DNA from 2 places in the Butyrivibrio sp. TB genome. Region 1 is predicted to be linked to the other one. Evidence: predicted binding sites of a transcription regulator. Region 1 holds the regulator's gene; the other holds the start of a gene.
What was found. Region 1 encodes Rex, which represses fermentation and respiration genes when NADH is low (regulators of the CRP and FNR family bind a similar motif). Its sites were predicted from a motif close to ATTGTTAANTANTTAACAAT; they were not measured.
Positions count from the first base shown of each region.

Region 1 (4,224 bases):
CAAAAGACTTTGAGATGCCCTCAACGTTAAGTACGTCATTACCTGATACGCAGGATGGTGTGAGCTTTATCTTCATCTCATCATCAACTTCTGTAGGCTTTTCGATACGCTCGATTTTCTCAAGCATCTTTTCTCTGCTCTCGGCACGCTTTATGGATTTCTCACGGTTGAAGCTCTTGAGCTTATCGATTACTTCCTGCTGGTGCTTGATCTCCTGCTGCTGATTGATGTAGGCGTGCCATGCTATAGCGCGGCGCTTTTCTTTTTCTGTAGCATAGAAAGAGTAGTTGCCGTTGTAGATGCTGGACCTTGTCTGGTCGATCTCGACAATCTTGTCTGCAATCTTATCAAGGAAATAACGGTCGTGGGATACGATCAGTACGGCGCCCTTGTAGTTGAGAAGATAGGTCTCAAGCCACTGTATGGAATTCATATCAAGGTGGTTAGTGGGCTCGTCCAGGATGATAAGGTCAGGCTTTTGGAGAAGGAGCTTACCAAGGGCAACTCTTGTCTTCTGGCCTCCGGAGAGGGTACTGATGGACTTTCCGAACTCTTCATCTGTAAAGCCAAGACCTCTGGCTACTCCGGCGACTTCGCTCTGCCAGGCGTATCCGTCGATAAGCTGGAAGTGGTGAGTCATTGCGGTGTAGTCATTCATGAGCTTTGTAAGATCGTCTCCTGTAAGGACCTTCATCTGTTCTTCAGCTTCGCGGATCTTCTCTTCAAGTTCTATTGTATCTTTTTTGACAAGCTTAAGTTCATCATAGATCGTATTGCCTGAATCTATGTTCTGGTTCTGCGCCAGGTATCCAAAACTTGTATCCTTGGCAAAAACAACTTCGCCTTCGTCAGGTGACAGCTGACCTGTTATTATCTTTAAAAGTGTAGTCTTGCCGGCTCCGTTGATACCGACGATGGCTGCTTTTTCATTTGCTTCTATGTGAAAAGAAACACCTTTTAAGATGTCTTTACCGTCGAAAGATTTACATATATTGTGACATGAAAGTAACATGATATACCTCGCATCATTTGTGCTTTGAAATGCAGGCTCAGTCTTGAAATGGCTGGCCTTGTATTTTATTCATAACAGCAATATATTACACTGATTAGGACATAATTTCAATTGACTAAAGTTTAACGATTCGCTACAATTATAGAGTGATACAAAATTAACAATAATAACAGATCAGGAGGAAGGCGCATGGATAAAGAAATATCCCAGGCAGTAGTCAGCCGCCTGCCCCGTTATTTCAGATATCTTGGTGAGCTTAAGGCTAGCGGAGTAGAGAGGATTTCATCTCAGGAACTTTCTGATATAATGAAGGTTACAGCCTCACAGATAAGGCAGGATTTCAACAATTTCGGTGGATTTGGACAACAGGGATATGGCTATAATGTAGAGTATCTGTATGATGAGATCAGTAAGATACTTGGCATTGACAAGAAGCACCAGCTCATCATTATAGGAACGGGTAATCTTGGTACAGCTCTGGCGGGTTATACCAATTTTTCAACAAGAGGATTTGTTTTCAAGGGTGCATTTGACCGTGACCCGGCTCTTCAAGGCAAGATGATAGGCGATGTTGAGATACGTCCGATAGAAGAGATTGAGGATTTTATCAAGAAGAACAATATCGATATCGCAGTTCTCACAATCCCCAAGGATCAGGCAGTTCCAATGGCCGACAGACTTATTAAGGCAGGCATCAAGGCAATATGGAATTTTGCTCATGTGGATCTTGATGTTCCGGAGAATGTTCAGGTTGAGAATGTTCATCTTTCAGACAGCCTTATGAAGCTGTCATACAACATTAACCGTTATGAAAGATTCCATGGCGGTAAGAAGTGATTTTTGGCAATATATAAATCGATAGTGATTGGCAGGCTGTGCTGGGACTTAGGTGATTCCGGCGGCCTGTCATTTATATTGATGATATATAGTATAATAAGTATAGGGGCTTTAAAAGCGGTTCTATTACAATATTTTAAGTCCATGATCTTAAATATATATGAATGCAGGTGTGTTCTAATTTAATTCGGGGGATTATCCGAAATACTAAATGCAGGTTTTCGTTGTTTGAGATATAGTCGTGCCTAAGAGGAAGGATGCTATGTCCAGAGAAGAAGATGTCTATATGCCGGCTCTACTTGGCAAGAATATACCAATTGTAACAACTGATGAGAAGTGGAAGCTGCTCTTTGGTGAAGAGGGTGTTAGTGATGAACTGCAGGCTCTTGCCGATGAGCTTAATAAGCTTGTGGATGAGCAGGCCAGGTTCAAGCAAAAGATCAAGGATATAAAGCGTCTTAAGAAGACACTGCTTGATGAAGTGATAGGCATATCTGACAGGCTTAATAAGGGCGATAAGTCTGCAGGTAAGGAGCTTGATGACAGGAAGAGACTTATAGGGGATTGTAATGCTCAGATTGAAGAGCTGGAAGATCGGCTTTTAGGACTTCCCAGAGAGATATATCAGCTCAATTATAAGGTTATGGTGGCATCCATGTCTGTATGCTACGAAAGACTTCATCGCAATACAGATGAGATCAACGAGATCGATGAGTGGCTATCCAATACGAGAAAAGAGCTCAAGAAACAGGTCATTAGACTTCAGGAAGGTGAGATGGAGAATTTCAACCTGTATTCATATATGCATGATATCTTCGGACCTGAAGTTATAGATATATTCGATATGGAATATGATCCCGAGAGAAATCACAGGATCAGAACTCCGGGGTCAGGATCCATACAGACGTAATGTACTGGCTTATTCGTAATTGGTCAATAATTAGTACTGACTCATTCATAATAAGCAAAAAGGGGACATATGCAGTATTTAGTAACAGCCAAAGAAATGAAAACATGCGATCGTAATACTTCAGAGCACTTTGGGGTTCCATCCATTGTACTTATGGAAAGAGCTGCTCTGGCTGTTGCTGCCAGAATCGGTGAGTGGAAGAGAGCTATGCACACTTCCAGAGCTTTTAATGTTCTGATCGTTGCAGGACACGGCGGCAATGGCGGTGACGGGATAGCTATCGGAAGGATTTTGTATCAGCATGGCTACAGAGTGCAGATAGCTCTTGTTGATGACAAGGACTCTAATCCTGATACTGTATCCCAGAAGAAATGCGCAGAGGCGTATAATATCCCAATGGACACTTTTTCCAATGTACGAGCCACCAAATCACAAATGGAATGGGATATCATAGTAGATGCTGTCCTTGGAATCGGATGTACCAAAGATGTAGAAGGCGAATATGCCGAAGCAATAATGTATATCAATGAATGTAAGAAGCTCAAGGATGAATCTACTCTTGTAGTCGCTGTTGATATTCCATCCGGCATAGATACTGATACAGGAAGTGTTCATCTTCTTGCTGTTAAGGCGGATCTTACTGTTACATTTAATTTTGCCAAGATGGGGCAGCTGCTGTACCCAGGTACTGAGTACTGCGGGCAGTTATTTGTAGAAGATGTCGGTATTACAGTGGACGGTTTTCTTGGGAATCTTCCTGAATATTTTTTCTTTGATGAGGGTCCCGAAGATCTTCTTCCAAGGAGAGTTGGCTATGGTAATAAGGGAACATTCGGCAAGGTTTTAGTCATTGCCGGAAGCGATAAGGTTACGGGCGCATGCCTTCTGTGTTCCAAGTCAGCATTCCATACAGGTGCTGGTATGGTCAAAGTATTTACGACACTAGCTAATGTAGAAGCTATTAAAAGCAGTATTCCTGAGGCAATGTTTGATTCATATGCCAATATTGAGACTGACAGCAATATAGACAAGATCAGAGATATACTTATTGAAAATATGAAGTGGGCGTCCGCTATAGTTATAGGCCCAGGGATTGGAACAGGAATGGTTGCCAAGGCCATCCTTAGCATCGTACTAGAACATTATGACAAGTTCCTTGTTGCGGATGCAGATGCCATTACTCTGATAGCACAAGATAGCCATATAAGCGAGCTTGCAAGATCCTATTCTGACTCTAAAGACAAGCAGCTTGTTATAACTCCTCATGTTGCTGAGTTTGCAAGGCTTTACAATGCTGCATTTGGCGATGAGCGTCCTGAGCCTGTTACGGTCTATGATATTAAGGAAAATATGTTAAAGTGGCCTTTGGCACTTTCGGAGTATTATAACTGTGTAGTAATATGTAAGGATGCAAGGTCTGTCGTGGCGGGAGCCGGTAAAAGGCAGATGTATGTTAATATATCAG
Region 1 covers NZ_FOER01000010.1:28,882-33,105, reverse strand. Annotated here, with positions in the region: gene abc-f (ribosomal protection-like ABC-F family protein) at 1-1,012, opposite strand, end outside; gene BMX21_RS08255 (redox-sensing transcriptional repressor Rex) at 1,202-1,849, shown strand; gene BMX21_RS08250 (hypothetical protein) at 2,112-2,759, shown strand; gene BMX21_RS08245 (NAD(P)H-hydrate dehydratase) at 2,829-4,224, shown strand, end outside.

Region 2 (4,224 bases), on a different contig from region 1:
AAGATCAGCGCAGTAATATTCAAAGTCATGGCCTTCAAGCTCATCTACAAGCGGAGGCTTTGGAACCTTAAACTTCTTTAGTATCAGTATCAATACTACTACGCATATTAATGATACAAGAAGTATAATATACACTTTTTGATCCGGTGTTAATACAATATTCCCCATAACTAACCTCATGCCTTAGCGTGTTAAAAAACGCCCCTGATCACAGGACCAGGGGCGAAAATATTTAAGATCTATTAAGCCATAGGATAAACTATTTATTAGAGCTGAGGACCTGCAGATACAAGTGCCTTACCAGCTTCATTTCCTGTGTACTTAACGAAGTTCTTCTGGAATCTTGATGCAAGATCCTTAGCCTTCTCTTCCCATTCAGAAGCGTTAGCATATGTATCTCTAGGATCAAGGATTGCAGGATCAACTCCAGGAAGCTCTGTAGGAACTTCGAAATCGAAGAATGGAATCTTCTTAGTAGGAGCCTTAAGAACATCACCGTTAAGGATTGCATCGATGATACCACGTGTATCCTTAATAGAGATTCTCTTACCTGTGCCGTTCCAACCTGTGTTTACAAGGTAAGCCTTAGCACCGGACTTCTCCATCTTCTTAACGAGCTCTTCAGCATACTTTGTAGGATGAAGCTCAAGGAATGCCTGACCGAAGCAAGCTGAGAATGTAGGAGTAGGCTCTGTGATACCTCTCTCTGTACCGGCAAGCTTAGCTGTGAAACCGGACAGGAAGTAGTACTTAGTCTGCTCAGGTGTAAGGATTGATACTGGAGGAAGTACTCCAAATGCATCAGCTGAAAGGAAGATTACGTTATCAGCATCAGGACCTGAAGAGATCTTGTTAACCTTCTGTGCGATCTTGTCGATGAACTCGATAGGATATGATACACGAGTATTCTCTGTTACGGACTTATCATCAAAGTCGATCTTGCCATTTGCATCAACTGTTACGTTCTCAAGGAGAGCGTTTCTCTTGATAGCATTGTAGATATCAGGCTCAGACTCTTTGTCAAGGCCGATAACCTTAGCATAGCATCCACCCTCAAGGTTGAATACGCCGTTGTCATCCCAGCCGTGCTCGTCATCACCGATGAGAAGTCTCTTAGGATCTGTAGAAAGTGTTGTCTTACCTGTTCCTGAAAGACCGAAGAAGATAGCTGTGTGCTTACCTTCCATATCTGTGTTAGCTGAGCAGTGCATAGAAGCGATGCCCTGAAGAGGAAGGAAATAGTTCTGCATTGAGAACAGACCCTTCTTCATCTCTCCGCCGTACCATGTGTTAAGGATAACCTGTTCCTTAGATGTTACGTTGAAAAGAACTGCTGTCTCAGAGTTAAGTCCAAGTTCCTTGTAGTTCTCAACCTTAGCCTTAGAAGCGTTGTAAACAACGAAGTCAGGTTTGAAGTTAGCAAGCTCTTCATCTGTAGGACGGATGAACATATTCTTAACAAAGTGTGCCTGCCAAGCTACTTCCATGATGAAACGAACAGCAAGACGTGTTCCTTCATTAGCTCCGCAGAAACCATCTATAACATAAAGCTTCTTGCCTGAAAGCTCTTCTACTGCAAGCTTCTTACAAGCATCCCATGCAGCCTGTGATGCTTTGTGGTTATCGTTAGGATATTCTTCAGATGTCCACCATACTGTATCCTTAGACTTCTCATCTTCTACGATGAACTTATCTTTAGGAGAACGTCCTGTGTAAATACCTGTCATAACGTTAACAGCGCCAAGCTCTGTCTCCTGACCCTTATCAAAACCTGTAAGAGAAGGATCTGTCTCATCCTTGAAAAGCTGTTCGTATGAAGGATTGTAAACAACTTCTTTGACATCAGAGATGCCATACTGTGATAAATCTACATTGCTCATTTTTTAAGCCTCCTTTATGGACAATTAAAAATTTGCGGTTGAAATGTGGAGTGAGTTTCCACACGAAAACTTGTGTCTGATAACCTATCACAAATTCAATCGTTAGCTGCAAAATGTTTTGCAGCATAAAGATTAGTATGATAAAAGTTTACCAATCTACACCCGTCATTATACATGGTTTTAAGGTCTATGTCATCATAAAATCCAAAATACAAAGTTAAAAAATTGTAAAATTCCTTGTATTTTCAGTATGTGGAACGTTAGCTTTTGTTAACGTTCCACATGGACATTCGCCGACTATTATATCGGCAATTTTGACCAAAAACATTAGCCTGTTATTCAAGAATGAAGCTATCATGCCTCTATCTCAAAACACATGCATCCGTGAGGATTAAGCGCTATCTTGTCTCCGTTTTCAAGACTTCCCTGTCGTCCTGACCATATCTCTGTACAGCTGACTTTTGCATCTTTATCAAAACCATAGTCTTCAAACTTAAGCTTTACTTCTTTGACTTCATCATTAAGATTGAAGATCGCAAGATATTTTATGCCATCCTTGGTCTTGGACATCCAGGTTACTATGTCTTTTTTCCTTGAGATCTGACGAGCCTTACGTCCGTCTCTGTGCATCTTAAGGAGTTTCTTGTTAGTAAGAAGGCCCAGTGTGAACGGATCGTTGTCGCGAAGCTCTCCGCCGAACATAAGAGGTGATCTGAATATGCACCAAAGTGTCATGAGAAGTCTCTGCTCATCCTGGGTGAAGTTTGTCATCCTGTCATCATGCCTGTCAGGTGTAGTCCTTACTCCGATGTGACCAAGAGGAAGCATATCGCAGTCCGGCCAGTGATCCTTGCATCCGATTCCTGCCCATGCATCAGCTCTTTCGAACATGCCGTAGAGAAGTTCCCACTTGTCCCAGAAATCATCTGTCATACGCCACATGTTGGCATTCTCTAACAGGAAATCCTTCTGGTCAACTCTTGCAGGTCCCGGTGAAAGGCTAAGGACTATAGGTCTTCCGCACTTCTCGATTGCATTTCTTATAAGTCTTATCTCAGAAAAACCTGCTCCTGGTGCGTCAGGTCCTACGTCAACTCTTGCAAGGTCATCAACCTTGACATAGTCAACTCCCCACTGCGCATACAGCTGGAATATAGAGTCATAATATTCCTGAGCGCCTTCCTGACTCGCATCAACTCCGTACATATCCGTATTCCATACACAGATAGATGCAGGATGTGCTATGTCTCTTGCTGTCTTATCAGTTCCAAGTATCTTGGTATTTCTATGAACTGCCTGACGCGGGATTCCGCGCATGATGTGGATGCCGAACTTAAGACCCATATCATGGATCTGATCGGCTATAGGCTTAAAGCCCTGTCCACCTTTAGATGATGGGAATCTGTTCTCTGCAGGGATAAGTCTTGAATACTCATCCATGTTGAGCTCTGCGAACTTGTGATACCAGCATGAATCTGCTGTTGGCTCTGACCACTGAATGTCACAGACTATATACTCCCATCCGTACTCCTTAAGATTCTCTGCCATGTATCTTGCATTACCAAGGAGTTCTTCCTCGGTTACACTTGCTCCATAACAGTCCCATGAATTCCATCCCATGGGGGGATATTTGGCTACATGCTTGTCTGACATACCGCTCCTCCTGGCTTTGATCTCTTTTTCAAAGCTTGTTAGTCTTTTTTTATTAATGCCTGATAGATTTCACGTTTCTGAACGCCTCTATCTAATGCAACTTTTTTCATAGCATCCTTATGAGATACTCCCTGGCTTTCGTAGTACTCCATGTGCTCTTCTATTGACATGGAAAGCCACTCTTTTTGCTTTTCCTTTTTCTGGTCATTAAGGCTCTTTCCTTCTATGACCATGACATATTCGCCTCTTGGGTCGTTCTCATTATAATAATCTATTGCGGCTTTAAGAGTTGTCGGCATTACTTCTTCAAATCTCTTGGTAAGTTCTCTGCAGATAGCCATATTGCGGTCGCCAAGTGTTTCATACAGGTCTACAAGTGCCGCTTTTAGATGATGAGGTGCTTCGTAGATTATCATAGTACGGCTCTCATCCTTGAGATCTTCCAAGATATCTTTCCTGGCTTTCTTGTCATCACTTCCTGGCAGGAATCCTTCGAAACAGAATCTTCTGGTTGGAAGCCCGGAAAGAGTCAGGGCTGTGATGCATGCAGCCGGTCCCGGAAGAGATGTTACTGTGATGCCTGATTCATGGCACATCTTAACAAGGACTTCACCGGGATCAGATATTCCGGGAGTTCCTGCATCTGTTATAAGGGCGATGTTCTTTCCTTCCTTCATCTGATCTATAAGAT
Region 2 covers NZ_FOER01000004.1:7,693-11,916, reverse strand. Annotated here, with positions in the region: gene BMX21_RS03525 (restriction endonuclease) at 1-168, opposite strand, end outside; gene pckA (phosphoenolpyruvate carboxykinase (ATP)) at 267-1,880, opposite strand; gene BMX21_RS03515 (glycoside hydrolase family 27 protein) at 2,235-3,533, opposite strand; gene rsmI (16S rRNA (cytidine(1402)-2'-O)-methyltransferase) at 3,572-4,224, opposite strand, start outside.
Region 2: the regulator Rex is predicted to act here: its motif matches at 2,017-2,036, upstream of pckA (phosphoenolpyruvate carboxykinase (ATP)).